2 regions of the Shewanella baltica genome follow, and region 2 is predicted to be linked to the other one. Evidence: predicted binding sites of a transcription regulator. Region 2 holds the regulator's gene; the other holds the start of a gene.

Region 1 (16,470 bases), 490 kb from region 2:
GCATTGCTGCAGCGCCGCTTGCAGTTCGCGGCGCGATTCAGGGTGGGCGATAGCACTTTGGGTGATAAACAGCGGATCTTTATCTTTGCCGATACGATACAAGTGATTTTTAAGTAGTTTTATCTTGGTCTTGAGTGGAAAGTCCATCGAGCGCACGGCTTCATTGGGAATAAGCTCGCCAATGCGGATCGGCATATTGCGTTTGGTCTGCTTGAACATTTCCTTCACCAACAGCAGTGTGGCGAGTGGCTTGTAAATCATAGATGCGCCGTAGAAGGTCGCAGAGTTTTTGGCATCTAGAAATATCGGCAGTAAGGGCGCATTACAGGAAATCGCCATCTTTAAAAAGCCAGAGTGCCACTGGGTATCACGCACGCCGTTAGGGCGAAGGCGCGAAACTTCGCCCGACGGGAAAATCAGCACAGCGCCTTCGTTACGCAGGTGCTGGTGGATTTTTTCTAAATGCTGTTTCGGTGTGCCGCCCGTCATATTGCGCACTGGCAGTAAGATTGAGTGCAACGGTTCCAGTGCCATCAAGAGTTCGTTGGCGACCACTTTGATATCAGGGCGAATTTCACTGATCAGTTTGATCAACGCTAAGCCATCGAGCGAACCTATGGGATGGTTGGCGAAGATCACCACTCGGCCTTCACAGGGAATGTTTGCTATCTCGTTGGCGGGCACAGTAAAGCTAAAGTCGAAACTCGCCAGCACTTGCTCGACAAAGTCCACGCCCTGTAAATAGGCATATTGATTGGCGATATCGTTGCATTGTTTTTCATTGAGCAGGTAACGCAGCATGGCCTTGGCGGGTTTAGCGAGCCAAGGTTTGTCGTTGATAGAAGGCAGATTTTGTTCAACCATATTATCAACGGTAAAAATCATGCTCTTCGCCTTAAGCGCTGGTGGCTGCACAGCATGGTTATTATGGTTAAGGTTGCTGTTTAGCGTCTGGTCATTGTGTTCCATAGCGTTATCTGATTGATGATTCATGTTATTTATTTGATTCATAGTGTTAGGCAACATCCCTTGGGCGAGTTTCGCCGGTATTTGTGTTTGGCATTTGCTGCGCTGCCGTTTTTTGTTGTTTGTTTTTGTGCGCCTCAGGCGGCTGTTGCACTAACGCTATGCTGCTGAGAATATCGAGATTGAGCGTTTGTTCATTCCAGCGACACAGCTGTAATTCACCGTTAAGGGTTTCTGTGATTAAGCTACAGTTTTCGACCCAGTCACCGTCGTTGGCGTAGATGATCTGCCGCTGCTCAGGCGTACTTTGGGGCGTGCAGTATTGTGCTGCTCTGGGGTGAGTCGAGAGTTCTGGCTGATGGATATGGCCGCAGATCACGCCGTCAACATCGAAATGCTGGGCATAGTTGAGCACCGCTTGGCGATAATGTCCGATAGCGGCTTGAGCCTTACCCACTTTGGATTTGATGTAACTTGCCAGTGACCAATAGGGATAACCTAAGCGTTCCCGAAGGCTGTGGAGATTGCGATTAAGGAACAGCAATAAGTCATATAAATGGTCGCCCAATATGGCGTAGAAGCGACCGACACACACATCGGCATCAAACTGATCCCCGTGGAGCATCAACAATTTATGGCCGCCAATCCCGTGGTGAATATGTTGGCGGGCAATTTTGATATTCCACAGGCTTAGTTCGGCATAGGGTTTGATCAGTTCGTCGTGGTTGCCCGGCAGATAAATCACTTGGGTGCCGTTTTGTGCCAGTTCAATGAATTTTTGTAGCACCTTATTGTGGCTATCGGGCCAATGCAGCTTACGTTTCAGCGCCCATAAATCGACTATGTCACCGACCAGATACAAGTGCTGACAACGCACGGTTTCAAGCAAACTTAGCAGGTAGTCGGCCTTGCAATCCTTACAGCCTAAATGGATATCCGATAGCCAGAGGGCGTTAACTGTGATGCTTGGGGTAAGGGGTGAAGCCGTCTGATCTGAAGTTAATGCGGATGGGGTAAAAGAAGCTGAATTGAAACGATTTGAGGATGTTGGTGAAGCTGTCGGAACTGATGTAGGTGTTTGCGTCGAGCGGTTAAAGATAGGAGGTGAAAGGCTGGGGTCATTTATCTGTCCCTGCGCTGTTGTTTCAAATTCCTTGAAATTAAATCCTGTCATCTCGTATTCACCCCATTAGGCTGTTAACGAATATGAGCTTAGTGAGGGGCTTTGACTGAATGATGAAGTTTAGATGACATGCAGATGACAAAAGGTGGATTAGCCTAGACTGAACCTGTCAAGATTCACATCAGGAAGCAATTAGAACCGACAGGTTGATTTAACTCACTTCTGCCTTAAAGCAAGATAACTTTGTTGTCAGTTTGCAGCATGAATTGTCATTGTTTCCCATGTGACTCGCCGCCCTTGCATTTAACAAGAAGCGTCCCTGAGGGCTCTACTAAAACATCCTGTTTTAGAAGGTCACAGGTGCAACAATGCCAATCCTCACTAACCCTATCGCTGCTCGTTCAGCTAAAAAGCTATTGCCCCGCACTTGTTTAGTGAATCGAAAAAGGACTAACGAGTTGCCCTACAAAATCTCATCTATTGGCCTAATGTTTGGCTCTACCGTAAAGTGACTAACAATGCATAGGTATACAGTCGTATTTAAATTTAGATGCTTTTGAGTGTTTTTAAACTCATGAGTTTGCGCGTTTATCCAGTCAAAACTTAACAAAACCCTTTAAAATCATTTGCATATACTTTTCCAAAATTAGTTAATAGGTTTGGAAAACGCGCATGCGCATTTTTCCAGATGGTGTATTTGATAAATAACTGATAAGTTCTTTTTAATACATATAGTTAACTGTGCGCGTTTTTACTGGTCTAATGAGGTAAACGCGCATGCGCACTAATAAAATGTTATAAGGCACTGTAATGTTCAGCAAAATAGTCAGTATCTTCAAAAATAAGCCGATTGAGTGGTATGAACCTGAAGATCCTACTCCGCGTGAGCAATGTCCTTGTTGTGATTACATCTCTTTGGCAGAACGTGGAAACTATTTAATATGTCCAATTTGCTTTTGGGAAGATGATGGGCAGGATATAGATGATGTGGATGAACCGTCCGGCCCTAATCACTCAATTACTTTAAGGCAGGGTCGTGATAATTTTCACTCTTTCGGCGCATGTGAAGAAGAAATGGTTAAACATGTCATCCCTGAGCAAGAACGGTCTAAATATGTACATCAACCAAGAAGCTTATAACAAGGCAAAGCACGGCGATCCAATACTCTCCGCTTCGTTTTGTGCGAGAAGATATTCGCACAAAATGAGAATTCCGGTATTGGTCGCGTGTTTGCGGAGTTAAGGCCATAATGAGAAATTTCCGTAATCTGTCTAAAAATGAAAATGAAGAACTTTCTAGAAAGTTCTCATTTCTGTTGAAGTACAACGAAGATTGTACCGCAGAGGATTTTAGCTGTGCTTCGGTGACAGTATTTGATCATTGGCTATATGAATCTGACTCTTTAAGTATTATTGCTGATGCAACAGATGATCAGATAAGAGCTTGGAACGGAATCATCAAAAGGTTTTTGACACAGCTTGTTGAGTTGGAAAAACCGATTAAATATAAGTACATTGGCCGCAATACTAAGCAAAAGTTGCAGTTTTCGCGTTTTATTGGCAGTGATGACTTAGGCTTATATGTTGCAAACCTGTTTGATGTTGTTTATGCAACCAATTTAGTATTTGTGCGTTTAGGTGTTGAACTTTGGTTCGAGGACAACTGGACAATTCACTTTAAATATAAAAATCAGAAGGATTGTTTGGAAATGTTCGAATTGATCGCTAGTCTAGGGCTGTATATTTTGCCTGCCTATTCAGAAGATCATCTAAATAATTACGAGACTCTGTCAGCATATTTGCGTAGCCAGGGCCTTAATCGGGTAGCCGGAGGTATCTAGCCTCCAGCCCCCACACCACCCTGCATGCGGCTCCGCACAGGGCGGTTCATTTAGAACGCCTAACCTGTTTTCTGGTTCGGATAGTGAACCGCGATCCATCCATCTCTCAGTGAATACAATCCTGCTTTCTTAAGATACTCATTACTCAGCGCTTGCTGTATTCCTGGTGTTTTCGAGCTCCGCCATGGGCCTTTACTTGTGATCCCACAAGCAACGGCAGCTTGGATCCTGACGCCACGTTTAAGTAAGTTTTGTACCTTAGTCCGTGGCTTTCGCCATTGACGCCAGTAGCACATACGTACTCGACGACGGATCCAATGGTCTAAATCGACACACCCTTGATAAGCGTTGGCTATGCCAAAGTAGTTGATCCAGCCTTGCATGTATTGCCGTACTTTAAACAATTGATATCCCATGCTAACGCCCCAATTGCGGTTTGTCAGTCGTCTTATCTTTTGTTTGAAGATGTGCAGTGTTTTGACATGCCACTGGATCTTTCCGCGGTTAAAGGTAAACCCTAGGAACTTGCTTTGGCCTACCTTAACCACTTGGCTTTTCTGTTCGTTAACAACCAGTTTTAGCTTAGTGGCAAGATAGCGAGTAATACTCTTGAGGACACGTTCGCCCGCTCGTTGAGACTTGACCAAGATGATAAAGTCATCCGCGTAGCGGGCGAAGTGATGCCCTCTGCTTTCCAGCTCTTTATCCAGACTATCCAACATGATGTTTGATAGTAATGGTGAGAGTGGGCCGCCCTGAGGTACACCTTCGAAGCTTGCTTCAAATTGGTCGTTGATCATCACGCCAGCACGCAGGTATTTACCAATAAGCGCCAGCAGACGCTTATCCTGTACCTTGCTCCTTAACTGAGTCATTAAGAGATCATGATTTACTCGATCAAAGAACTTGGACAGATCAACATCGACGGCAAATTTGCGTTTATGTTTGATGATATCCCTGACTTGCAAGACTGCTTGTTTGGCATTCCTATTCGGTCTAAAGCCGAAGCTATTGGCCGAGAAGGAAGGGTCAAACAACGGCGTGAGAATTTGAGCAATTGATTGCTGTATCACACGATCAATGACGTTAGGGATACCCAGTTTGCGTTTACCGCCATCGGGTTTGTCGATCTCTACGCGTCTGACTGCTGAGGGTTGATATTCACCTAACTCAAGTTGAGATTTACACTGTTGCCAACCGCCTTGCTGCACCCAAAGCGGGAAGGCTTCGATGGTCATGCCATCGATACCAGCCGCCCCATTATTGGCTTTAATCTGTCGCCAAGCTCGGTGTAGATTCTCAGGCTGAAGCAGTTGTTGGAATAAATCGCTGTTGAAGGCCGGTTGCATATCAATACGCTGCTGATAGTAATCGTCTGGCGACGTAGTGGGTATCAACAAGTTTGACAAGACTCCTCCTTCTTCTAAATGTTCAGGCCTTCACCATGTCCCATCCATTACGATGGGCGTTGGGCTACTATGCCGTCTGCTGACTTCTGCTTAATCACATGCCGAGTTGCCCCGTCATGCGCTATCGGTTTTCATCTGGTTCGCTCTTTTCTGTCGATGACACTGAAAAGCCAAGGCACTTATAAACCAGAGCCTGACTGGTTAATGACCGATCGCGTGTTAAACAGATCTCCCCAGATAAGAGCATGAACTTTCTTTGCACTGCTGCATCATTTACGGTGGCCATTAGATCACGTGGTTTCGTCGTCTTGTGCCAACTCACCTCTAGCCTACGCCTCATATGATGTTCTTGTTCATCAGCTCGCAAATTTGCTAGCGGCTTCCTTCAAACCAATCCTCGCGGATAAGCCCTTGCCATTCGCTAGTAGTTAACGTTTAATAACAGCATGTTATTGAACGGTGATCTTCCTACAGAGGACTTTCACCTCATTAGTTCATGCCCATGCTGGGCGTACACAAGTTACTTCATCGGACTGCTAACGCAGCCGCTGAGTAAAGCGTTATGAGCAACTGGAAGTGATGTGAAATTTCAAATTAATAGCCCACTTATTAAGCAGTTCATCTATACACTTGGGGTTGGTATTGCGAGTTTCTCATTTGTTTTATTGCTCAACATCGTTGGTTTGTGGTTTGGTTTTGAGCATGATCAAAATGTACCTATTGAGCAAATAGGTTATTTGAATGTAATTTCATTTTTGGCTAGCATCGGAGTTTTGGCTTTTCTAAGCTACGGCTTGATTTTTTACCTCATTAATAAAATTTTTAATTTTAATGCAAGTTAATCATTAGGTTGCTTATAACAATCGCCAGCACAACGCGCCTTCGGCGCTCGACTCGCAACAAGTTGCTCGCGTGTGTGGCGGGCGTTATGAGCCATATGAATAACTTACTAATTTGTAGCCTGATAATTCTCTTGGTTGGTTGCACAACCATAAAAAATGTTTCAGATAGTTCTCAATTTGAAGGTGACATAGGCATAAAGCATTTAGAAAAGAACGCTTTCATTTGCACTGTTGATAATAATGCAATGTTTACGAAAGGCTTACCCGTAAACGAGCTATATGAAAACCATGGCTTCAAATCCTGTCCTCGCGGAACGGATGTTGCGTCTCTTCTTAAGGGGGCTGAAATTAAAGTTTCAGAGGCTTCTCATAGCTCACACTTCGGTTTAGTGTCTTATACAGATCATTGGTATTTTGTTGGTTCCGCCGACATTGGCGGTAAAATGGTGAGTTTTTATTACTACTTAGGGTTAACTACTGATGGAAAACCTCCTGCGAACTATAAGAATAATTTGTTGTGGCACTAGCAAAAGCTCATAACAAGGCCAGCCAGCATCGCTCCCTACGGTCGCTGGACCTCGTTTCACTCGGCCGCTGCTGGCGGCGTTAAATCTCTTTAGGTAGTACGATATGGATTTCGAGATCGAATTAAACAAAGTAAAGTTTGATGAATGTCATGAAGCAGATCTTGGAATGCTTTATGACTTTATCGAACGTATTGAAAAGCTTCCAAATAAGAGGGATGCTATTCCAGCGATATTTAGATTCATGGAAGAATCTCATGACAAAGAGTTAGGATCGCCTGGGCCATTGGTTCACTTCTTAGAAGAAAAAAATGATTATCACAAAGCTTTGAAAGAATCATTGAAGCGTAAGCCTACAGTTCTTACTTTGTGGATGGTAAACAGAATAATTAACGGTGTTCCTGAAGCTGAAAAATCAGAATGGTTATCGATTTTAGAGACAGTTTCTAGTAATGAATCAACTGATGACATAACTAAAGATGAAGCTAAAAAGTATTTGGAGTATCAGCGTGGCGAGATTTAACAAGCGGCTGTTGTTGCCGCTGGAAAGCGCGGCGGGACGCGTAAAAAGCACTCGCCCCAAAGCCGAGCGTTATATTTCATCGGTCAGCATGACGATCTTTTTCTATACAAAGACAGATGAGTTTGGAGAGTTTAGTAACTTCTCAAAGTTCGGTGTTGAGATGGACGGGGTTTGGTGGCCCACAGTGGAACACTACTTTCAGGCTCAAAAATTTGAGAGTAAAGAGTATCAAGAAAGAATCAGAACAGCCCATACCCCCAAAATTGCTGCTGAACTTGGCAGGAGCCGGAAAGTAGCCATAAGAACTGATTGGGAAAAAGTTAAGGACAACATTATGTATGAAGCAGTCCTGAAAAAGTTCAAAACCCATCCTGAGTTAGCAGCATTACTTAAGTTCACAGGAACCCAAGACATAGTTGAGAATGCTCCAGGTGACTATTATTGGGGTTGTGGTCAAGATGGGACTGGCCAAAATAAACTAGGAAAAATTTTGGTTAAGGTTCGCGATGAAATATAACAAGTGGCTGTTATTTGTTACGGCCACAAAAAGCGTGGCCTCCACCGGACGCGCTAACGCGCGCCGCAAAGCAAAGCGTTAAACACATAGAAATGTTAATCCGAAATTCACTAATTCGAGCTAAAAATCTAACACGATTTTGTCCCAAAGCTTGCTGGGTATCTCCTTCATACAGACTGGTTACACTATTGCCCAAAAGGTGAGCCATGGTGATTGGCGAGACGACCGTCCGCCCTATGGACGGGGCGGTCGAGCATCCAAGGACGGACTGGCTGCGAGTCGACGAGCGAATGCCATGGCAAGCCTGTGAGAGTGGATATCAGCAAACGCTAAACTGCTAACAACTAAAATTACAGGTCCCAAACATTAGTCTCCAACACATATCGGTCCAAAAGTATGTTACGTATGTCTTTAAATCTACAGATTACGCGAATGCACGAAAGGTGGAACCATGGTGATTAGCGAGACGACCGTCCGCCCTATGGACGGGGCGGTCGAGCATCCAAGGACGGACTTGAACAACGTCCCTGTTTAACTGCCAGTTCGCCGTCCATGGCTCTCGTTCATAAGATCAGAAAACCTAGGTTTCTATTCACCGAGTTGACGAGCGAATGTCATGGCAAGCCTGTGAGAGTGGATATCAGTCAATGAATATGCTGGGTCAAACTAAACTAATCTGGTCGCCATAACTTTGTTGGTACTATCACTCATCTTTAGTGCATTAAATCTAACGTATTTTTGTCCAAAAGTGAGTTGTGTGGTGTCGAGTGGAGATTGTACGATTAAGTCACGCTATATAATCAAATCAGCCAGTTCGTGTATGAGTTAGTGCAAAAAGGGGAGTCAGTTAACCTGACTCCCCTTTTAGCTGAGCTATTGTTGCCGTTAGCTTTTAGAACAATAAATGCGCTACACCCGCGATAACAGGCAGTGTCACTAAGGTACGTAGAATAAACACCACGAAGAGCTCAACAAAGTTCACCGGGATTTTACTGCCGATAAGCAATGCGCCCACTTCGCTCATGTAGATCAACTGAGTCACAGACAAGGCCGCAATCACAAAGCGAGTCATATCCGATTCAATTGAGCTGGCCAGAATTGACGGAATAAACATATCCGCAAAACCCACCACAATCGTTTTAGAGGCTTCAGTGGCTTCAGGAATATGCAGCAATTCGAGTAATGGAATAAACGGCATACCCAGATAGTTAAAGATAGGCGTGTGCTCGGCAATAATCAGCGCTAGCGTACCAATTGCCATTACCACAGGGATAATGCCAAACACCATATCGACAACGTTTTTAACGCCTTCATTCAAAACGGCTTTGATGCCACCGGCACTGGCGGCTTTTTCTAAGGCCTTATCAAAACCCCAAGAGAAAGCGTTGTGACCCGCGGGGATCAGCTCATCATCTGGCATGCGTGGGGTATCGTCTATGTAGTTGTCTTTCTTCCACGACAGCGGTGGCAACTTAGGTACAATCACAGCCGCCGCAAAACCAGCGAGACACACAGTCAAATAGAAGGGCACAAACATGTGCTCTAATTTAACCTGTGAGATCACCACTAGGCTGAAGGTAATCGATACCGCCGAGAAGGTTGTGCCGATAACGGCCGCTTCTCTTTGGGTATAAAAACGTGCTTCGTATTGTTTGCTGGTCAGTAAAATACCGACACTGCCATCACCTAACCATGAGGCCATACAATCAATTGCACTGCGACCCGGTAGATTGAACACGGGGCGCATGATTTTGGTTAGCAGTGTGCCAAACAGTTCGAGTAGACCGAAGTTCAGCAGCAGCGGCAACAACATACCCGCAAAGATAAAGACGGAGAACAACACGGGCAGTAAGTCGTTTAAGACTAATGCACCTGTGCTTGAGGAGTTAATGACCTCTGGGCCTAAGCCTAAATAGGTCAGCACAACAAACACCGCACCTACGATCCGCGTGATCAACCATAAAGGACTGACATTTAATAAGGCATTAAGGAAGTGATTCTGGGCCACAAACTTAGGCTTAAATGCTTTTGACAGCGAAGAGGCCAGCGCCGTAGCCACGATAATCATCGTCACTATGAGGGTTAACACGCCGCTCAATGCGCCTTGCAGTGCTTTAGAGATAATCGCGATTGGAATAGTGATCGCATCGTTGTAGCTGATAGGGGTCATAAATAACAACAGACCGATCAGCGAAGGGACGATAAAGGTGAGTATCGTCTTAATGTTTCGATTTTTATTTTCAGTAGTCAATTTTGTACACCTTAAAGTACGAGTCGTACATGGTAAATTTGAATTAATAGCCGCACGTAACGCGCTGTTGACGCCAATTAAGGTGCATTTAAATTCAACTCAAAAACGAGAATGGGGAAGATTACTCGCTTAGCTTGTCTATGTAAAACGATTCGCTAGTTAGTTTGATATAAGCAGCAAAACAGCATAGTTATTTTACTTAAGTTGTCGGTGATATTAGGTCGATGCTTTCGGGGGGGTTCAGATAAAAAATTATTATAAACATGGTGTTATGGTTTATTGTTTCTGAGGGGTTAATCGCTTGCATTATGATGTAGTCAAAACGATTGAGATGTTATTTTTGCACGAAAAAACATCAGCAACTTTAGCCTTTTAGCCCTATCGGTTGGTTTTTTGTGCGATTTAAACGGACTGTCGTGATAACACTTTCTATATAGCGTGGGTAAGCACGCTTTAAGAATGCCACGCTTATGTTCAGTGTATTTTGCTGCTCGGTACATTTTTATGCGACAGGCAGTTAAATCTGCTTAGAGATAATAGTGATCTTCCTCATCATCTTGATGTTTTGGAGGCTGACTAAAAAGTCGCTAATAACGATGAAAGTAAAAATATTATTCATAAAGCGGATACCCGCCGCTTTAAATCTTCTCATTTCCATGTAAGTTAGTATCATTCCTATCCAACTCAAGTATTCATGACTGCAAAAGTAGAGAAGGTTAAGATTAAAGGCGGCTCGACACTGGCCATTAAGTTTGGTTTTCTGGGGATCTTTGGGCTTTTAATCGGTATTGTGATGACTGTTTTAGGATTTGACGACGCCGAATCCCATCGCTTTAATTTTTTAAATCATACCCTAAGCGAATTGGGGACTTATGGTCATTCTCCTTTTGCTGTGATCCTCAACGGGGGATTGTTCTTTGGCAGTTTAAGTCTCGTCTTTTATTGTTTGTCTTCGTTACAACAAGTGACATCTTTTTGGGGATATCCCTTTTTTATCAGTCTGGCATGCACTTTTTTAGCTTTAGCGATCGTGGGATTATTTCCGGTGAACGTGTATCACTTGCACGTTTTAGGGCTGAAATGGTTTTTCTATCTGGGAAGCTTAAGTGCGATTTTCTACTTAGCTTTAGTTTTTTTCGGCAAGTCTCATTTTGGTCGCTGGACTGGGTTGTTAGCCCTCATTGTGCTGTGCAGCATGATGACGTTTCTGTATGCGCCGCAATTGGATTTAGGTTTGACCGAAGGCGATAGGCCGTTTTATCATGAGATGGTATTGCAGCTGCCGCGTCCTAGTTTGTGGTGGCCAGCCCTACTGGAATGGATAGGGCTGGGGAGTCTATTGTGCTGGACCACTGTGCTACTTTTCAGCCAGTTACACTCCAACCAAGATCGAACCAGCCAAGAGTGAAACTTCACTGGTTAAACTCATTCCTTAAGTTAACGTCGACGTTGGCTTAAATTCAGATTATGTTTCCCGCTCCGATTCTCACTTAGATTAAGCTCTGGCTCATGTTTAGGCTCTGAATCTGGCTAGGATTGGCATGCACAGCAAGGCCTGCTTCTCCAAACCAATAGCCGTTACACTGGGTTCTCTCTAGGTCCGCATCGCTGCCAATCGAGAAGTCTTGAGCATTTTCAGGCGTGTTAATTGCATCGACCAAGGCATTGGCTGTGGTGATGCAGTCAAAACTACTGGGTGATACCCGAAACACATCGACCCCCATCTGCGCCATTGTCGTTATTTCACTGCGTAAATCTAAACAACTAGCGGATTGAGTTTGGATCCCATTGAGCCTGAGCAAAGGCTGCTGCTCTTGGGTTTGCGCGAGTAGCCCTTTGCTGTATTCACGGCACACCGTTTCACAATGATCTTTGGTGAGCTGTTTGTGCCTAGCGGTAAAGCAGCGTGCAGAATGGGCGAGGGGCAAATAGCCGTGGCCGAGGACCTCTACTTCAAATGGCGGCTTTTGTTGGATCACTTGGCTAAGCCAAGCCTTTGATAGCTCCACTGGCATCACAAACCTTTGCATCCCAAATCGCTGCAAAATGTCTAAACTGGCGCGATTGTAGTTATTGATACTCGCGCCGCAGACGAAGGGCAGCTTGTGCTCGTTGGCGAGATAGACCGCCGCCATATCGTTCGCTTCGACTATAAATTCGCCGTTATCGACTTGGCGTTTAAGCTCAGTATATTCCGATGGCGCTTCGATTAATGCCAGCGTTGAAATCACCACTTCTTTACCCGCCTGCTTGAGCATTTGTGCCAGCTCTAGATAATCGCCCCATTTGAGTTCGCGTCTGCGACTGCAGACGGCCTCGCCTAAATACACTAAGGGGATTTGACTCGCGGCGACTTGCTGATAAAAATCGCTGACCTGTTGTTTTTGCCAGCAATACAACAGCGGGCCTAGGGAAATATGCATAACTTGTCCTTTGTTAATCTGGCGCTCTGTTCATTAACCTTTTATTGCCAATCACGCTCGTAGGCGCCAAGTGTAGTGATTTGACCCTCGGAAACTTTTGCAAGGGCTTGTTCCCAATGGGGTTGGTTTTGGCTTGTTGAGTACAGTTCTGGGTTATCCAGATAGGTGTCTATGGCTTGACGCCAAACTCTCGTGACTTGCTCAACATAGGCTGGGCTGCGTTGGCGGCCTTCGATTTTCAACGACACTATGCCTGCCTTAGCGAGTTCGGGCAGTAAGCTTAAGGTATTTAAACTGGTTGGTGATTCGAGCAAATACTGCGGCGAATCTTGATCTTCCGTGATGTAACGGCCTTTACATACCACGGGATAACCCATCTGTTCATCAAGGGCCGACTTATCAATCAACACATCGTTGAGCAGGGTTAATCGGTTCTGTCCTTCTTCATGCCAGCGCACGTGTTTTGCTGGTGAACAAGAGCCGCCGGTGTTGGGTGATTGACCCGTCACATAGGACGACAGCTGGCAACGACCTTCGGCCATGATGCATAGACTGCCGAAGGCGAACACTTCTAAATCCACTGGGCTGACCTTGGCAAGGTCACGCACTTGTTTCATCGATAACACCCGCGGCAACACGACTCGGGCGATGTTAAAAGCTTCTTTATAAAAGCTGAGCGCACCCAGATTGGTCGCACTGGCCTGCACCGATAAATGCAGCGGTAAGTGTGGATAATGTTTATGGGCATAATCGAGCAAAGAAAGATCGGCAACAATCAACGCATCCATTCCCAGTTTTGCAGCGAGATCGATAGCCTGATGCCAACGGTGCTCTTCGCCCGGTTTTGGAAAGGTATTTAAGGTCAAAAAAATTTTCTTGCCGTGCTTTTGCGTCAGCTCAGTGGCTTCTTGCAATTTTGCTGGGGTAAAGTTTAATCCTGCAAACGAGCGCGCGTTGGTGTCGTCTTTTAACCCTAGATATACTGCGTCGGCTCCGGCATGCAATGCCGACTTTAGCGAGGCCAGATTTCCTGCTGGACACAACAGCTCCATAGTGATGCTCCCGATAAAATGATAGCCGCTGAGTGTAGGTAAGATTGAATGGCGATGAATTGATTTAAAACAGGTTTAAGATCATAAAATCCCGATAAACTGGGATATATATGTTTTATTCTTGTAGGGTTTACGCCATGTCCGCTGTTTTTTCCGCAAAAATCGCTCAGCAACTTTTAGAATTCACTCCAAAAGCCATTGGCTTTCCCCTTGCTAAAATGCCCTTTAGCCTCAAAGCGAAAGTGATCAGCCAATTACTTGGGCTATTACTCGCCGAGCAAGCTGCAGATGATGAACTTGGATTTTTGAGTGATAAATGGGTTGCGATCCGAGTGGATGATTTAAATCTGGCCTTTGAGGTGAGTTTTAATGGCAAGTGGCAAGTCAGAGAGTTGACCGATGCGCAGGTGAGCTTTAGTGCCAACTCGGCTGAACTGGTGTTAGTGGCAGCAGCAAAGGAAGATCCCGACACGCTATTCTTCCAGCGTAAGTTGAGTATTGAAGGCGATACAGAATTAGGGCTCGAAGTGAAAAACTTGCTGCTCAGCATCGAATTTGCCAGTATGCCGACCCCAATTCGCCTTAGCGTTGAAAAGCTCGCCGCTGTGATCGAGCGTCTGCAACTCGAAGCCAAACCAACGGTTATTCTCGCTAAGTCTCCAAGTTATTAATCAAGCTATTAATGCTACTTGGCGAGATAGCCTTCTGAATAAACTACTAAAAAGCCCACTCAGTTGTTACCTTAGTGGGCTTGAGTTTGATTCAAAACTCACTGAACCGATTCACTCGCTAGTAGCTTGCACTCAGTTGAACGCCCGAGTAATTAGCATAACCACGTAACATCACATGGTAAGTTCCCGCTTGAGTCACGGTAATCGAACAGCTTTCATTGTTACCATTTTTATAGGGGCGACAATCATAGCTGGTGGTCGTTGGGACAGTCTCTGCTTTGACATACAGATCCACGTCGCCAGTGCCGCCACTGGTGGCAATATTCAGCTGGCTATTGGCAGGGACGACGATTTTATACAGGGCTTCAGTTGCCGTTGCTCCGCTCAAATTCGTGACAGGTACGCCATTGGTTAAGCAGTTCGCATCGGTACAATTTCCGCCGCCATTAAGGTTGTAGCTGGCGGTAAGCTGGGCGTTAGCATAATTGTTATAGCCTTGAACCATCACATACCAACGACCCGCCGCAGGTGCGGTGAAATTACAGCTCTCATTGTTACCATTTTGATATGGGCGGCATTGATAGCTGGTCGTCGTCGGTTTTTGTCCTTGGCTCACATAAATATCCGCATCGCCAGAGCCCCCCGCGAGGTTGATGCCTAAACTTGCCGCATTTGCGGGGACATCGATATAGTAATAAGTCGCTGAACCTGTGGCTCCACTGATCGCAATACCCACATTATTTTGCAGCTGAGTCTCGTCAACGGGGCAATCATTGCCACAGCCACCATCATCATTTGCAAGTGAAAACAGTAACTTATTCGGTGAGCCTGTCTTAGCATCTGTGACTTTGTCCGCAGTGGCGCGCGTCTTGAGTAAGTTAGTCACCTGTGCGGGGGAGAGGTTAGGATTTTCATCTAAGTATAATGCCGCGACGCCTGCCACATGGGGGGATGCCATTGAGGTGCCACTAATGGTATTGGTCGCCGAATTTGAGGTATACCAAGAGGAAGTTATGCTCGAACCGGGCGCATAGATATCAAGGCAAGTCCCGTAGTTAGAAAAACTCGAGCGGGAATCGTTACTGGTGGTTGAACCGACAGTGATGGCATCTGCGGCACGGGCTGGGGAGTAGTTACAGGCATTACTATTATCATTGCCGGCTGCGACGACGAAGGTGATCCCTGCGGCAACAGCGGCATTGACGGCATCATCCGTGGCTTGGGAGGCGCTGCCCCCTAAACTCATGTTCGCGACAGCGGGGCCAGAAGCATTGTTTTTCACCCAGTTAATCCCTGCAATCACGCCAGAGTTACTGCCAGAACCTGAACAGTTAAGCACTCTGACACCCACCACATTGACGTTTTTCGCGACACCGTAGGTTGAGCCGCCAATCGTCCCGGCCACATGTGTACCATGACCGTTACAGTCAGTCGCATCGTAATCATTATCGATAAAGTCATAGCCACTGCTTGCGCGGCCGCCAAACTCATTATGTGTATTAAGCACCCCAGTATCGATAACAAAGGCGGTCACACCAGATCCATCGTAATCCGTGTGATAGTTGTTATCCAATGGCAAGTTGCGTTGATCGATTCTGTCTATGCCCCAGGTCGGACTCGGTTGGTCCGCATTGGCTTCCATCATGGGCGTTACTGACATCACTTGATCTTGTTCTACGTACTTCACGTTTGGATCTTTAAGCAGTGCCTTAACTTGTTGGGCACTGGCATTGATGAGTACACCGTTGAGCACATTACCAAAGTTTTTCATCACTCTGACATCATATTGATTGACTAAACTCTCGGCTTGTTTAACCGCGAATTCAGCTATGGTGTTGTTATTACTTAGATTAAGAACACTTGGGGTATTGAATACAACGATGTAAGTATCTTTGATGGCTTTAGATTGTGGGACACTTACCATAGTCGCTTGGTATTCATTAGCGTTAACAGGGAAGTAAGCAAGTCCAGTTGCGACTGCGACTGCTATTAAATGTTTCTTATGCATGTTGAACTCCATTTTCTTTTTATGTCTCCACGGACTTCGAGACATAATCCAATGTAGAAGGTATTTTCAACCTGCCCAGTTTAATGCTTAAGGCTTAACTCATTCACAATATTAAAATGTAACACTTGATTTACAATTTGGGCCTGAGTGAATTTTTACTGGGATGACTATTGAGCTGTACAAATAAGTGTCAAAATAATAACTCTCAGTCTATTAAAGTAACAACGTTTGTAAAATTGGTGATTTATCAAGCGACATTATGTCTTGAACTATAAATTGAGAAGAAGGGATAAATATCGTCTGTTAGTTTTTTGACAGAC
Region 2 (16,470 bases):
ATGGCATAGATTGCCGGTTAAAAAACAAGAAGATATTATCGGTCGCACTAAGCAAGATAATATCGAGTATGAGTCAGAAGATAAGCCACTGACCAGCCATATCAAGCGGGTGAATCTTAAAGATGCGAATGGTCAGTCGATGGAAATCCTGCGCCAGAGCATGCCCTATGGTTCACTAAAAGAGCAGGGATTAATGTTTATCTCTAACTGCCGTACGCCTGAGCATTTTGAAAAAATGCTGCATAGCATGATGTTTGGTGATGGCGAAGGTAACCATGATCACTTGATGCATTTCACCAAGGCGATGACAGGCTCATCCTTCTTTGCCCCCGCATTGGATTTTATGCTGCAATTCGACGAATAAGCTTTCGATATCTGCGCAGATTCAGCATCAATTAACACGCACTTACGCTAACGCCTAAGTGCGTTTTTTATGCTAATGCGCAGGGAGCCATTTTTTGATATCGAGTTGCCATTGCTGGGCAGTGAAATCGATAAAGGCGCGCACCAGATTTTGCTGATAACTGTGGGATAAGTACACCGCCCATAGGGTTTGGCCTGGCGTCGTAAAGTCGGGTAACACTTCTTTGAGCTGGCCGCTGGCAAGGTATTGATTGGCTAAGTCGCATGGCAAGCGCACTATGCCATGTCCCCGCAGCGCCGCACTCACCAATACGCCCATGTCGTTAGCTTTAAGATTGCCTGTGACTTTCACGTGCTCGGCTTGCAGCTCTTTCAGGAAAGGCCAATTTTGTTGCGCCGAGTGTATCAGGCAGTTGTGAGCCAGTAGATCTATGGGCTCGACAAGTGGTGTGTTGCTATCAAGGTAACTCGGCGCAGCGCAGATCACGGCATCTATGGTCATTAAACGGCGGGCAATCAAATTCTCATCGGGCTGCTCGGTGTAGCGCAGCGCCACATCGACTCGCTCATCCACTAATTGGGCAAAACTGTCTGACATCACCAGCTGAATGCTGACCTTAGGGTGAATTTTAATAAAGCGATCGACAACATCAAACAGGCTGTGCTGTCCAAGGCCAATTGGTGTGGCGATACGAATACTGCCCACCAGTTCACTGTTATGGCTGTGGGCGCGGCTTTCCATGGCGGCGACTTCACTTAATATCCGCTGGCAAAATTGCAGCGCTTCTTCGCCTTGCAAAGTCAGGCTGACGCTGCGGGTGGTACGGTGTAGTAAGCGTAAACTCAACCACTGCTCCACTTCTTGAATATGGCGGGACACCTGCAGGCGGCTGAGGTCTAAATGCTCGGCAGCTTTGGTAAAGCTGCCACAGTTTGCCACTTCGACGAAACTGCGTATTGCGGCAATTTTATCCATATTAGTACCTCAAACTGAAACAATCATGCTCATTTATTGATGTTTATCACGGGAACCACTGCAAGTAAACTGGCTTCAATGTAAGTCATCAGAGAGAGTTAACGAAATGAAAATCGCAATTTTAGGTGCAACAGGTTGGATTGGTGGTGCAATTTTAAAAGAAGCATTGAGCCGTGGGCACCAAGTAACAGCGCTAGTGCGTGATCCGAGCAAGTTATCCGCTACTGATGTGGCTGTGCATGCTGTGGATTTAGAGCAGCCATTAGTTGCGCAAACCTTTGCTGGCGTAGATGTTGTCATTGCCGCTGTTGGTGGCCGCGCACAACAAAATCATGACCTAGTGGCGAGTACGGTTCAGCATTTACTGGATGTGCTGCCTAACGCTAAGGTGCCACGTTTATTGTGGGTTGGTGGCGCAGGGAGCTTAGAAGTGGCACCGGGTGTGACTCTGGTTTCTAGCCCAGATTTCCCCGCTGCATATAAAGATGAGGCGTTAGCTCAGGGTGAAGCTTTGCAGGTATTCCGTGCGGCGCAAACTGCAATTAATTGGACCTTTGTGAGCCCCGCCGCTGAGATTTATCCTGGCGAGAGTGAAGGCCCATATCGCCTTGGTGGCGACAGCTTCTTTACCGATGCTAATGGTCGCAGCCGCATTTCTGTTACGGATTACGCTAAAGCCATGTTAGATGAGGCCGAACAGGGCACTCACGCAAATCAGCGCATCAGTGTGGCTTACTGACCTTAGCGTATAAACATCGGTGCGCGCGAGATTGGCTTAAATGTGTAACGTAATCGGGACAATGGCCAAATAATCAGCGCAAGATTGGACAGAAATGCGCACAGATGAAATAGAACAGGTCAGCAAGCTGACCTGTTTTTTTATTCTGCGTAATTGAATAAAGATTTGATGGTTTCTAAGGTATCGGCGATATCTTGGATGCTCGATGGACAAATAAAGATAGTGTCATCACCGGCAATCGTGCCCAAAATGCCTTCTGGTTTACCGATAGAATCCAATAAACGGGCAATCAGCTGCGCGGCACCTGGGCTAGTTCGCACGACAATCATTGCTTGGTTATGATCGACGTCGAGTACCAAATTCTTCAGCGGGCTACCCGCGGTGGGTACGCCTAATTCGGCCGGCAAGCAATACACCATCTCTTGCTTAGCGTTGCGAGTCCGCACTGCGCCGAACTTGCTGAGCATGCGTGATACTTTTGATTGGTTAATATTACCAAAGCCTTCAGCTTGCAAGGCGGTGACGATTTCACTTTGAGAGCCAAAGCGCTCTTCTTTTAAAATCGACTTAAAAATTCTAACAAGGTCATCCTGATTCTTGGTCGTTTGCATAATATTATTATTCGTTATTCAAAAAAACAGGCCCATTTTGAATATTTTTAGAAAAATTGTCAACAAATAACCAGATTGGTTGAATAAAAATTCACTAATCCCCTGTGGTTAAGCGTTTGCTGGGGGCTTAAAAATACCAATTTGAGTAATTGTTCTACATTGCTTCTAACTTATTCCGGAATTCTTTTGTCCCACGACTAAGGGATAATTGAAATTGTTGTGACATTCCAGTAATGTGACGCCAACGTAAATTAGATCCATGTCACACATATCCGAGAAATAACGGAGATAACTATGAAAGTTGCTGTACTTGGTGCTGCTGGTGGTATCGGCCAGGCTCTTGCCCTACTGTTAAAAACTCAACTGCCTGCGGGTTCACATTTGTCTCTATATGATATCGCACCGGTTACTCCGGGTGTTGCGGTTGACTTGAGCCACATCCCTACTGCTGTTGAAATCAAAGGTTTTGCTGGTGAAGATCCAACGCCTGCCCTAGTGGGTGCTGACGTTGTTCTAATTTCTGCTGGTGTTGCGCGTAAGCCTGGTATGGATCGTTCAGATCTGTTCAATATCAATGCTGGTATCGTTCGCAACCTGATCGAAAAAGTAGCGGCAACTTGCCCTACGGCTTTGGTTGGCATTATCACTAACCCAGTCAACACCACTGTCGCTATCGCTGCAGAAGTGATGAAGAAAGCGGGTGTTTATGATAAGAACCGTCTGTTCGGTATCACGACATTAGACGTGATCCGTTCTGAAACCTTCATCGCCGAATTAAAAGGCCTGAATGTTGCTGACGTTAAAGTCAATGTGATCGGCGGCCACAGCGGCGTGACCATTCTGCCATTACTGTCTCAAGTTGAAGGCGTGACTTTCACTGACGAAGAAGTGGCAACGATGACGACTCGTATTCAAAACGCGGGTACAGAAGTGGTTGAAGCTAAAGCCGGTGGCGGTAGCGCGACTCTGTCTATGGGTCAAGCGGCTTGCCGTTTCGGCCTGTCTTTGGTTCGTGGTCTGCAAGGCGAAGCTAACATCGTTGAATGCGCCTATGTTGACGGCGGCAGCGAGCACGCAGAGTTCTTCGCACAACCTGTGCTGTTAGGCAAAAACGGTATTGAAAAAGTACTGCCTTACGGTGAAGTGAGTGCATTCGAAGCTAACGCTCGTGATTCTATGTTAGATACGCTGAAAGGCGATATCAAACTAGGTGTTGATTTCGTTAAATAATCTTTCGGATAATCTTTTTAGATTATGACGAATTAAAAAACGGAGCCATTGAGCTCCGTTTTTTTATGCCTGCGTTTTACACTTTCTAAAGCTCATTCAGCGGCGTTTGGTGGGAATTTGGCAGTTATCGTCGCAGCGGGCTTTGCCAGTCAGTAAATAGGATATTCGGTATCTGTGTTTTGCAAAGCGCAGATAAGTCCAATCGGCCACAGTTTTTATCACGGGCAGGCGTAACAGTTGGATCCAAGCACGTGTGCCTGTCAGTGCCCACGCTTTACAGGTGACATCTAACCCGAGTAACACTTCGCCCTTTGCGGTTTCACCATGGAGAATAGTATTGGCGTAGTCTTTATCGATATGGCTGAAACGTTCACTAAAGTCGGATGCATTTAAATCCTCAAGCGCAATCAAGTTGTTGGGATCGCGCGCTTTCAGTTGACGCATTTCGGCGCTACATAATGGACAGTTACCATCATAAAAAATCCGCAGTTCCATCGGGTCCACCTCTGATGACTTGATCACAATACTTGGTCTAAGCTCTTGGCTTGTGCACTTAAGCTTGGTTTCTTATAACCTATACGCAGATTAAAGGGTTTTAGATCGCAGCTGATTTTAGATCAACGCTGATTTTAAATTGAATCCGCGCCTCATTTGGCTTTTTGTTAGGTTAAATTCAAATGAGTACAGTAACATCTTGGTTATTCATAAGGTTAACTTGATTGCTTGCTTTTAAGTGAACAAGGTAAAGCCTGACAAATAACGACTCAAAAGGATAGGTATGACATCTCCCATCATAATCACAGGCGTGGGTAAACGCATAGGTTACGCCTTAGCCAAACATTTTCTCGCCCAAGGTCAGCAGGTGATTGGTACTTATCGCAGCCATTACGATAGCATTGATGAGCTGAACGCTTTAGGTGCGACTCTGTATCCCTGCGATTTTTATGACGATGGCCAAGTGCAAGCCTTAATTGATGAGTTAACTCAACTGCCTCAAATTCGCGCCATTATTCACAATGCTTCGGACTGGCTGCCTGATCCTGTTCTTACTACGAATGAGCCTTTAAAGAGTAACACTTTTGCGCCGAGCGAAGTGCTGCAGCGGATGATGCAAGTGCATGTGAGCGTGCCCTATCAGTTGAACTTGGCCTTAGAGGCGCAGCTACGTGTCGCTGCTTGCGATGAAATCGGCGGCAGTGATGTGATTCATATTACCGATTACGTGGCAGAGAAGGGCAGTCAGAAGCACATAGCCTATGCCGCCAGTAAAGCCGCGCTGCACAATATGACGCTATCCTTTGCCGCCAAATTTGCGCCCGAGGTGAAAGTGAATTCGATTGCGCCGGCGATGATCCTATTTAATACGGGTGATGACGCCGCCTATCAGCAAAAAACCTTAGCCAAAGCGCTGTTGCCGAAAGAGGCGGGGAATGCGGAGATTATCGAACTCGTGGACTACCTACTTAATAGCCGCTACGTCACAGGTCGTTGCCATAATGTCGACGGCGGTCGCCAGTTAAAATAGTCATTTGATTTTTCGAAAACAGCCAGTGGCTTAGAACGTCAGTACGCGACTTGGGGTGATGATGAATGGCAAAGGCACATCCCAATGCTCGCAGGGTAAACTCACAACTTGCTGACAGTCGTGGGCATAACCCATAGGCAAAGGTTTACCTTTAAGCTGCCAGTTTGCCAGCGTCCTATCGTAATAACCGCCGCCCATGCCCATGCGATTCCCCATTAAATCAAACGCCACTAAGGGCGTGATAACCACATCTAGCTCAGTTACTGGGATAATGGCGCGCACATCTAACTTAGGTTCTAAGATGCCGAATTGATTCGCCTGCATCGGGGTATCAGCACTGTAATGCAGGAATAACAGTTGCCCAGCATTGAAGGGATGCAACCTTGGCAGATAGGTGTGAATACCCAATTGCCACAGCGCAGCGATCAGCGGCGGCGTGGCGAGTTCGCCATCGTGGGTGAGATAAAGCGCCACATGTTGCGCATTTTGGGCCTGCAATGCATCGAGCATTCGTTGGCTGGCGCTTAAGCTTGCTTGGGTTTGCTCGCTTTCTGAAAGGGATTTGCGGGCGGTACGAATGCTTTTGCGTAACTGATTGCGGCTTTCTTGCGTATGAATGGCGATATTTGCCGCATGGCTTGCGACATCAGTCATTTCACCAACAGCAGCAACCTCTACGGCAAGGTGCGCCGTGTCGCTTTTTGGGGGGAAATGAGAAAGTTTGGAGGATGTAGACATAAATTAAGATGCTCCCCAGAATGCCGCTACCGGTGTAGCCCTTGAACCGTAGGTTCAAGGCGGGTAAATGATTACCTCCTAAGGCTTCTCGGTACAAGCCGAGCATGCACAATGTCAGTAAAGCATTCACCCTGAGATAAAAATTATCGGCACAGGGACATTACCAGTTGGCATGCATCCCAGGGAGCAAAACGGTATTGAATCGCTAAAACATTGGTTTATTTAGATAAGCCAGTTTAGCCATTCACTGTGCGTCAGTCGGTTTAACTCAAATGGTGTTAAATCACCAAGGCGCACAGTTTAAATCTATTTAGTTGAACGCTCAACTAAGGCATTTTCGAGGGTCGACTGCAGCAAGCTGATCCTGTCGTCCATCTGTTGCATGTAATGCTTATTTTTTTGCTTTTCTTGGAACAACTCGTGTCCAATATTCAGCGCCGCCATAATGGCAATTTCTTCGCGGCTTAGGCTATTGGTTCGGGTTTTTAACGCTGTGAGTTGTTGTTCAACTCCCAACGCTACCGTACGTAAGGCATCCTCTTGACCTTTCGGGCAAGCGATAGAGTAGGTGCGCCCAAGTAGGGTAATTTCAACAGCACTGTTACTCATGTCGCGGGTGATCCTTTCGTTAGCCTCTTAGGGCGGACTATATAGGGCTGATATTAAAAGTGCAAGGTAAGCCGCAAATGGATTGGTCTTTGGCGGTTTTGTTTGCTGTTTGTGTGAGCAGTTGGATAATTTTTTATCAGGGTGTGGCCGATTTCGCCATTATTGGGATTCAGTATTGGTTCAAGTCTTTATCTCTGCTAGCATTGCTGCTGGAAAAATCTTATTGGGATCTGACATGGCAACCCCTCCTTCGTTACGTATCGACAGCTTAAAACTCGCCTTAGATGCGGCTGAAATCGGCCAACATCCGGTAGAAGTTCACGGTGCTTTAGTCGGTTTAATTTGCGGTGGTGTAGCGCAAACTGGCGACACTTGGATCAAGCCTTTATTTGACTTGATGAACGATGGTCAACCTTTGCCAGCGCAGTTGCACCAATTAGTGTGTGATTTGTTTAATGATTCTGTCGCGCGTTTAGTGGATTTTGAATTTGGTTTCATGCCGTTGTTGCCCGAAGAAGAAGAGCCGCTCAGCCAACGTGTTGAAGCCTTGTCCCTTTGGACCCAAAGCTTTTTGACTGGCATGGCAATTATTCAGCCGAAACTGAATCAAGCCTCGGCAGAAGTGCGTGAAGTGATCAAAGACTTGGCGGAAATTGCCCAAGTCGAATTTGATGTTGCCGACGATGAAGAATCCGAAGCCGCTTACACTGAACTACTCGAGTTTGTGCGCATCGCCGCCATTATGTGTTACTCGGAGTTTGGCCCTGAGATCCCGCTTGGCGAGACTGACGATACTGCGGTGGTGCATTAATTTACCGCGATTGTTTAGCGCTTAGGTTTAATGCTTAGGTTAAATGCTTAATAAGTTAACGCAGTAGTGGCTTCATTTGATATCAAAGGCGGGCAAACCTGCCTTTGAATCCATAGCACTGGTGTTTTTGAGTGCATAGCACTGATGTTTAATGGCATTAGTGAAATGCCAAAGCTTGAATGAGATCCCCATGACGGCCACAAATCACATGGATACTTCAGTTCAACACGTCGACATCGCGATTGTAGGCGGTGCGATGGCGGGGGCGACGCTCGCGTTGGCTCTCGCGCGTCTTTCTTTATCCGCAGCTAGGCCGCTTTCCATCGCCTTAATCGAGGCGCACCTTCCTGATAAACAACATCCCGGATTCGATGCTCGCTCCATCGCTATCGCCCATGGTTCTATTTTCGAATTATCCCGTTTAGGCCTCTGGCCAAAGCTCGCCCATTTGGGCACGGCGATTGAAAATATCCATGTATCGGATCGCGGCCACTTTGGCATGACAGAACTCAATGCCGCGCAGTTTCATTTAGAGGCCTTAGGCCAAGTGGTCGAGCTTGAGCGTGTCGGCCAAGTGTTGTTTAACGAGTTGAATAAGAGCGAGGTAAAACTCTATTGCCCCGCCAAGCTTGCCCAAGTGGAACCCGCCGTTGAAGGCCACACCTTAGTGCTCGACACGGGCGAGCGCCTTAAAGCAAAACTCGTGGTCGCCGCCGATGGTCTGCAATCCAAAGTGCGCAGCAGTTTTGCTTTGCCCGTGACCCAAGTGGCTTTTGAGCAAACCGCGATTATTGCCAATATTCAAACCGACAAGCCGCATCAACATTGGGCCTATGAGCGCTTTACCCAAACGGGTCCCTTAGCGTTGTTGCCTATGGGCGATAGCCAAGGTCAACCTCGCTTATCCCTGGTGTGGGCGCTCGATGATGCACGGGCTAAACAGATGCAAACCGCGCCTAAAACGGAATTTTTAGCGGCGCTGCAGCAGGCCTTTGGTTATCGTGCGGGCACGTTTATCGATGTCAGCGCGCGCCATGCGTATCCGCTTAATTTGTCGTATATGCCAAGGCCAATTCATCACAGATGTGTGTTTATTGGCAATGCGGCGCAGACGCTGCATCCAATTGCGGGGCAAGGATTTAACTTAGGCCTGCGGGATGTAGTGAGCTTACTTGAGGTGCTCAAAACGGCGCTAGATCAGGGTGATGATATCGGCTCCGCCGCCGTGACCCATGCTTATCTCAATGCCCGCGAGCACGACAGAAACAGCACTATCCGGAATATCGAATTTTTAGTCCGTGGCTTTTCAAACCAATACTGGCCGATGGCGCTGGGTCGTAACTTAGGCTTGCGCTTATTATCTTGGTTTCCGCCACTTAAAACCCCCGTTGCTCAAAAGGCGATGGGCTGGAAATAACTCGCTTTTCATTACTGGTATCGCAACGCGAAAAGGATGTACCCATGTTAAGTTCACAAGCCTATGACATCGCCATTGTGGGTGGCGGCATGGTGGGACTCGCCACCGCGATTGGATTGGCACAGGCCAATCTTAATGTCGTCGTTATCGATGCGGGCCACACGGATGCCGTTGTCGGCGAGCCGCGTTTACGGGTGAGCGCCATCAATAAGGCGAGTCAGCGCTTGTTAGAAAACTTAGGTGCATGGACTTATTTAGACACTTCCCGTGCCACGCCTTATCAAAAAATGGCGGTGTGGGATAAAGACGGTTTCGGCAAAATTGCCTTTGACGCCAACAGCATCAGCGAAACCAGTCTCGGCGCGATTATCGAAAACGATGCCATTAGCTTTGCGCTGGCGAAACGCGTCGGTGAGTTTGACAATATCACTCATATTGAAAACCAACGCTTAGAACGCATTGCCTTTGGCGAGCGCGAAGCTTGGCTGACCCTCGCCAATGGCGACAACGTAAGTGCCGCCTTGGTGATCGCCGCCGATGGCGCCAACTCTTGGGTGCGTGAGCAATGTAAGATCCCGCTGACATTTTGGGATTACGGCCACCACGCAATCGTCGCGACGATCCGCACCGAAATGCCGCACCTTGCCACCGCCCGCCAAGTGTTTTTAAAGGACGGCCCGTTAGCATTTTTACCTTTGTATGAAGACAATCTCTGCTCCATCGTCTGGTCGGTGCCGCCCGAGCGCGCCAATGAATTATTAGCAATGGACAAAGTGCAATTCGAGCGCAACTTAACCGCGGCTTTTGACGGTCGTTTGGGGATTTGTCAGCTGGAAAGCGAGCGCCAAGCCTTTCCATTACGGATGCGCTACGCCCGCCATTTTGCCCGCCACCGTTTAGTGTTGGCAGGCGACGCCGCCCACACTATCCATCCGCTGGCGGGCCAAGGGGTGAACCTTGGCTTTTTAGATGCGGCCAGCATCATCGAAGTCATCAGCGAATTACAGCAAGCGGGTAAAGATATCGGCGATTATGCCCAGCTGCGCGCACTGGAACGTTGGCGTAAAGCCGATGCAATGGAGATGATTGCGGCGATGGAAGGCTTTAAACGCTTATTCGAAGGGACGAATCCGCTTAAAAAAGCGATCCGCGATCTGGGCTTAAATCTGGTTGATAATGTCGCTGGGCTGAAAACAGTGTTCATACAACAGGCCATGGGCAATAAGTCGGCGCTGCCTAAGTTATGTCGTTAGCCTCGGTTGCGCTAATGTGATCAGAATTGCCGCTAATATCAGCATATTGACTGCAAGCTGCGCAAATCTGGTCTTCGCATGTAAAAAAATTACATGTTAAAGATGAGAAAATCTAATGGCACTGACTTCGGATTAGAAAAATCTCCTGTATACAAATTTGTGACGCAAGGTATAATTTCGCCGCATTTTAGACCCTAGTATCTACACCCTACACTAGGCAGAGACCTGAAAAAGGCCGCAAAAAAGGGATAACAATGGCTAACAAAACTATTCTGTTTAACAAGCACTTAGAATCAAACGCTAAGATGGTCGACTTCCACGGTTGGGACATGCCTCTCAACTATGGCTCACAAATCGAAGAACACAATGCCGTGCGTCAAGACGCGGGTATGTTCGACGTTTCCCACATGACAGTGGTTGATGTGATTGGTAACGACGCTTGTGCATTTCTGCGTAAGTTGCTGGCAAACGATGTGGCTAAGCTTAAAGTTCCAGGTAAAGCCTTATACGGCGGCATGTTAGACGAAAATGCTGGCGTCATCGACGACCTCATCACTTACTATCTCACTGACACTAACTACCGCGTGGTAGTGAACTCAGCGACCCGCGAAAAAGATCTCGCTTGGATCGCCAAGCAATCCCAAGGTTTTGATGTCACTGTGACTGAGCGTCCAGAGCTGGCGATGATCGCCGTTCAAGGTCCTAACGCTAAAGCGAAAGCCGCAGCCGTGTTCAGTGCCGAGCAAAACGCCGCCATCGAAGGCATGAAACCTTTCTTCGGTAAGCAAGCCGGTTCTCTGTTTATTGCGACTACGGGTTACACAGGCGAAGCAGGCTACGAAATTATCGTCCCAGAAAACGAAGCAGAGGCCATGTGGCAAGCATTGTTAGATCAAGGTGTTAAACCTTGTGGTCTCGGTGCCCGTGACACACTGCGTCTCGAAGCCGGCATGAATCTTTACGGCTTAGACATGGACGAAACCATCAACCCATTGGCCGCCAACATGGGCTGGACCATCGCATGGGAACCGAGCGACCGTGACTTCATCGGCCGTAAAGCCCTCGAAACACTTCGCGATGCCGGAACCGACAAACTTGTTGGTCTAGTGATGGAAGAAAAGGGCGTGTTACGCCATGATATGCCAGTATTTTTCACCGACTCAGCCGGTGTTGAGCACCAAGGCGTGATTACCAGCGGTACTTTCTCGCCAACATTGGGCTATTCTATTGCGATGGCGCGTGTTCCTAACTCAATTGGGGATACGGCGGAAGTCGAAATGCGTAAAAAACGTGTGGCTGTTAGAGTAGTAGCGCCAAACTTTGTGCGCAACGGTAAACAAGCATTTTAAAAAAACGGAACAAGGAACAAGAACAATGAGCAATATTCCGACAGAACTGAAATACGCCTCTTCACACGAATGGATCCGCAAGGAAGAAGACGGCAGCTACACAGTAGGTATCACTGAACATGCCCAAGAGCTGTTAGGTGACATGGTTTTCGTTGAACTCCCAGAAGTTGGCGACACTGTAACTGCGGGTGAAGACTGTGCTGTAGCTGAATCAGTAAAAGCGGCGTCTGACATTTATGCCCCAATTTCTGGCGAAGTGATTGCCGTGAACGAAGCGCTGGAAGATTCTCCAGAACTCGTTAACAGCAGCGCTTACGGCGAAGGCTGGTTCTTCCGCGTAATGCCTTCTGACGAATCAGAAGTCGACGCCCTGCTGGATGCCGAAGGCTACCAAGCTGTAATCGACGAAGATTAATCGTCGACGCTAACGAAGCCCTGAGGGGCTTCGTTTGTTTTAGCGCAAGATTGACATAACAACAGCCCGTTAATCAGTACCCTACAGTTCTGAATTTCGGCAAATCTGGAACAAGGTTTATCATGACCAAGCAAACCCTTACTCAGTTAGAACAGCACGATTTATTCTTACGTCGTCATATCGGCCCAGATAGTAACCAACAGCAAGCGATGCTGAATTTTGTTGGTGCTGAGTCACTGGAAGATCTGACCGCGCAAATCGTGCCTGAGTCGATCCGTTTAAGCCAAGACCTGAGCATTGGTGATTCCTGCGGCGAAGCCGAAGGCATTGCCTACATTCGTGGTTTAGCGGACCAAAACCAAGTATTTAAGAGCTACATAGGTATGGGTTACTACGGCACACAAGTGCCAAACGTGATCCTGCGTAACGTATTTGAAAACCCAGGTTGGTACACGGCTTACACGCCATATCAGCCAGAAATCGCCCAAGGCCGTTTAGAAGCCATTCTAAACTTCCAACAAGTGTCGATGGACTTAACGGGTTTAGATTTGGCTTCTGCTTCTTTACTAGATGAAGCAACCGCTGCTGCCGAAGCGATGGCGCTGGCAAAGCGTGTTTCTAAAGCGAAAAAAGCCAATATCTTCTTCGTTGCCGATGATGTGTTCCCGCAAACCTTAGACGTAGTGAAAACCCGCGCTGAGTGTTTTGGTTTTGAAGTGGTGGTTGGTCCTGCAAGCGAAGCCGTTAACTACGAGCTGTTTGGTGCTTTGTTCCAATATACTAACCGTTTCGGTCAAATCACTGACTTCACCGAATTATTCGCAACCCTGCGTGCGAAGAATGTGATTGTGACTGTGGCCGCCGACATTATGTCTTTGGTATTACTGAAATCACCGGGCTCTATGGGCGCCGATGTGGTATTTGGTAGTGCACAGCGTTTCGGCGTACCAATGGGCTTTGGTGGTCCACACGCGGCTTTCTTCGTTGCCCGTGACGAGCACAAACGTTCTATGCCTGGCCGTATCATTGGTGTGTCAAAAGACGCCCGTGGTAACCGCGCTCTGCGTATGGCGATGCAAACTCGCGAGCAACATATTCGCCGCGAAAAAGCCAACTCAAACATTTGTACTGCACAAATTTTATTAGCGAACATGGCGTCTTTCTACGCCGTATTCCACGGCCCAGATGGCCTGAAAACTATCGCGTCACGCATTAACCGTTTTGCCGATATTTTAGCGGCAGGTTTGCAAGCGAAGGGCGTGAGCTTAGTCAACAGCACTTGGTTTGATACCATCAGCACCAAAGGCTTAGATGTTGCTGCTGTTAATGCACGTGCACTGGCTGCTGAAATGAACCTACGTTTCGATGCCGACGGCACTGTGGGCGTGAGCTTAGACGAAACCACATTGCGCACAGATATCGACGCGCTGTTTGATGTGATCTTAGGCGCTGGCCATGGTTTAGATGTTGCCGCGTTAGACGCGCAAATCGTGAGCCAAGGTAGCCAATCGATTCCTGCTGCACTCGTGCGTCAAGATGCGATTTTAAGCCACCCAACCTTCAATCGCTATCAAAGCGAAACCGAGATGATGCGTTATATCAAACGTCTCGAAAGCAAAGACTTAGCACTTAACTACTCGATGATTTCACTGGGCTCATGCACCATGAAGTTAAACGCAGCGGTTGAAATGCTCCCTGTGAGCTGGCCAGAATTTGCCAACATGCACCCATTCAGCCCACTGGATCAAGCCAAAGGCTACACCCAGTTGATTGAAGAGCTGTCGACTTGGTTAGTGAACATCACAGGCTACGACGCTGTGTGTATCCAGCCTAACTCAGGCGCTCAAGGTGAATACGCTGGCTTGTTAGCCATCAAGAAATACCATGAGTCACGTGGCGATGCGCACAGAAACATCTGTTTGATCCCGCAATCTGCCCACGGTACTAACCCAGCATCGGCGCAATTAGCCGGTATGCAAGTGATAGTTACTGCCTGTGACAAGCAAGGTAACGTCGATTTAGAAGATCTGAAGACCAAAGCCGCCGAAGTGGCTGGAAACCTGTCTTGCATCATGATCACTTACCCATCGACCCACGGTGTGTATGAAGAATCTATCCGCGAAATCTGCGACATAGTGCATCAGCACGGCGGTCAAGTGTACTTAGACGGCGCCAATATGAACGCGCAGGTTGGCTTAACGTCTCCTGGCTTTATCGGTGCCGACGTATCACACCTTAACCTACACAAAACCTTCGCTATTCCACACGGCGGCGGTGGCCCAGGTATGGGCCCAATCGGCGTGAAATCGCACTTAGCCCCATTCGTTGCGGGCCACGTTGTGGTTAAACCGGGCCGTGAAAGTGATCACAACGGCGCTGTATCAGCCGCACCTTATGGTAGCGCGGGCATTCTGCCTATCAGTTGGATGTACATTAAGCTGTTAGGCTCTCAAGGCCTGAAAAAGTCGACCCAAACTGCGCTGTTAAACGCCAACTACGTGATGAAGAAGCTGTCTGAACACTACCCAGTATTGTTCCGTGGCCGTAACGATCGCGTGGCGCACGAATGTATTATCGACTTACGTCCACTGAAAGAAGCCTCAGGCGTGACCGAAATGGATATCGCTAAGCGTTTGAATGACTACGGTTTCCACGCACCAACCATGAGCTTCCCTGTTGCGGGAACCCTGATGATTGAGCCGACGGAATCTGAATCTAAGGTGGAACTCGATCGTTTCATCGACGCTATGGTGTCAATCCGCGCTGAAATCGCCAAAGTGGAATCGGGCGAATGGCCAGTGGACAACAACCCGCTGCACAACGCACCGCACACTATGGCCGATATCATGGACCCAGAGTTTGATACGCGTCCATACAGCCGCGAAGTGGCCGTGTTCCCAAGTGCATCAGTACGCACCAACAAGTTCTGGCCAACCGTGAATCGTATTGATGATGTCTACGGCGACCGCAACTTGATGTGTTCGTGTGCACCATTATCAGACTACGAGTAGGGGCTGAATAGTACGTTATTCAGTTCTAACGTTTGATGAAAAGCGAACCCTTAGCGGTTCGCTTTTTTATTGGTTAGTTATTTATTCTGCTGAGATTGAGCTGCTAATTAACTTTTAAGTTGTTGATAGCACAGTGCTGCTAATTGCCTGCCGCAGGCTCTCGCACTGTTACACCAGTGACACGCCGTGCATACATCCCTGTAGGCTCTACTAAAACATCCTGTTTTAGAAGGTCACTGGTGCAACAATGCCAGTTCTGGTGTACTCGTTGAGTGACGAGTTATGCCTGTCCTGACATTCTTTGGCTAGTTCATTAAAGGGGTTGTGACACTGCTGATCTAGTTAGTTTCCAACTAGAATTCAGTTGATCATTGGGCTTGCGACTGCAAGCCCTTATTGGGAGTTAGCTTCGGCTGTGATGTGATTATGTAAGGTCTGAATAACACGTTATTCAGTTCTAACGTTTGATGAAAAGCGAACCCTTAGCGGTTCGCTTTTTTGTTGGTTAGTTATTCATTCTGCCATGATTGAGCTGCTAATTAGCTTTATAAGTTGCTGATAATGCAGTGTTGCTAATTGCCTGCCGCAGGCTTTCGCATTCTCTTATATTAGTTACACCAGTGACACGCCGTACTTATGTTTAAATAAAATCGCCCCTGTAAGCTCTACTAAAACATCCATGTTTTAGAAGGTCACTGGTGCAACAATGCATAATCTGGTGTAACCGTTGAGTGAAAAGTTATGCCTGTCCTGACATTCTTTTCGTGCTTATTGTGCGTTTGCGCAGTTGCTTTGCCATTCTCGAAAAAACTCATTGTTTGTTACGAGCAATTCTGCTGATTTACGGGAGGCTTTTGCAAGAAACCGATCTATTTTGTTAGTTTCAAATAGGGCACTATCATGATGCCCTCTAATACGTTTTATATATTTAATTTGATCGAATTTCGTTAGGGTATAAGTAATGTCAACGATAGTGTCACCATCCATTACATCCCAAGCCGCCATATGAATAGTTGCTCCTAATTTACATTCAGGATTTACTGAAGGAATAATAACTTCATCAAGCGCATTTTTTACTTCTGCTTGAACAATTTCGTTAATTGGGGTGGAGAAAACTAGCCCCGCAGAACTCCCGTCGGCTTGACAAGGTAAGCAACCTAAATGAGATATGGTATTTTGGCTAATACTCACATGGGGTTCGTATTTGAAAGTGCTAATTTCTAAGTTAGTAATGTTTTGTTTAGTTTTTATGGGAGGAAAAGAACCAGAAGTACTTAGATCATAGTTTTGAGGTTGTACTGCACAACCTGATGCTATTAGTATAAGTGGTAAAAATAGTTTTTTCATTTTAAAAATATCCATTTAAATTAGAAAAGACATAATGTCATAGTTTGGCAGTTTGTTTGCAGGGTAAAATCAGTGC

The links. Region 2 encodes ArgR, which controls arginine synthesis, uptake and breakdown. Its sites were predicted from a motif close to ANTGAATANNTATTCANT; they were not measured.
Region 1: a site for ArgR is predicted at 10,078-10,095, ahead of DYH48_RS03875 (YjiH family protein). Genes of this name have one in related genera too.

Annotation. Positions count from the first base shown of each region.
Region 1 covers NZ_UGYM01000002.1:864,519-880,988, forward strand. The annotation lists gene olsF (bifunctional ornithine lipid synthase OlsF) at 1-885, opposite strand, end outside; gene DYH48_RS03835 (UDP-2,3-diacylglucosamine diphosphatase) at 1,016-2,140, opposite strand; gene DYH48_RS03840 (CPCC family cysteine-rich protein) at 2,900-3,229, shown strand; gene DYH48_RS03845 (hypothetical protein) at 3,340-3,930, shown strand; gene ltrA (group II intron reverse transcriptase/maturase) at 3,990-5,339, opposite strand; gene DYH48_RS03855 (hypothetical protein) at 5,921-6,181, shown strand; gene DYH48_RS03860 (hypothetical protein) at 6,268-6,708, shown strand; gene DYH48_RS03865 (hypothetical protein) at 6,812-7,228, shown strand; gene ybiA (riboflavin biosynthesis intermediates N-glycosidase) at 7,215-7,745, shown strand; gene DYH48_RS03875 (YjiH family protein) at 8,638-9,996, opposite strand; gene DYH48_RS03880 (DUF998 domain-containing protein) at 10,691-11,404, shown strand; gene DYH48_RS03885 (U32 family peptidase) at 11,487-12,419, opposite strand; gene ubiU (ubiquinone anaerobic biosynthesis protein UbiU) at 12,461-13,471, opposite strand; gene ubiT (ubiquinone anaerobic biosynthesis accessory factor UbiT) at 13,609-14,142, shown strand; gene DYH48_RS03900 (S8 family peptidase) at 14,261-16,150, opposite strand.
Region 2 covers NZ_UGYM01000002.1:378,721-395,190, forward strand. The annotation lists gene DYH48_RS01700 (Dyp-type peroxidase) at 1-364, shown strand, start outside; gene DYH48_RS01705 (LysR family transcriptional regulator) at 437-1,339, opposite strand; gene DYH48_RS01710 (NAD(P)-dependent oxidoreductase) at 1,446-2,078, shown strand; gene argR (transcriptional regulator ArgR) at 2,219-2,689, opposite strand; gene mdh (malate dehydrogenase) at 2,984-3,919, shown strand; gene DYH48_RS01725 (thiol-disulfide oxidoreductase DCC family protein) at 4,016-4,414, opposite strand; gene folM (dihydromonapterin reductase) at 4,698-5,444, shown strand; gene DYH48_RS01735 (5-formyltetrahydrofolate cyclo-ligase) at 5,475-6,182, opposite strand; RNA gene ssrS (6S RNA) at 6,191-6,371, opposite strand; gene DYH48_RS01745 (cell division protein ZapA) at 6,489-6,791, opposite strand; gene DYH48_RS01750 (UPF0149 family protein) at 7,027-7,602, shown strand; gene ubiH (2-octaprenyl-6-methoxyphenyl hydroxylase) at 7,793-9,019, shown strand; gene DYH48_RS01760 (FAD-dependent monooxygenase) at 9,064-10,272, shown strand; gene gcvT (glycine cleavage system aminomethyltransferase GcvT) at 10,527-11,621, shown strand; gene gcvH (glycine cleavage system protein GcvH) at 11,647-12,036, shown strand; gene gcvP (aminomethyl-transferring glycine dehydrogenase) at 12,159-15,047, shown strand; gene DYH48_RS01780 (hypothetical protein) at 15,816-16,394, opposite strand.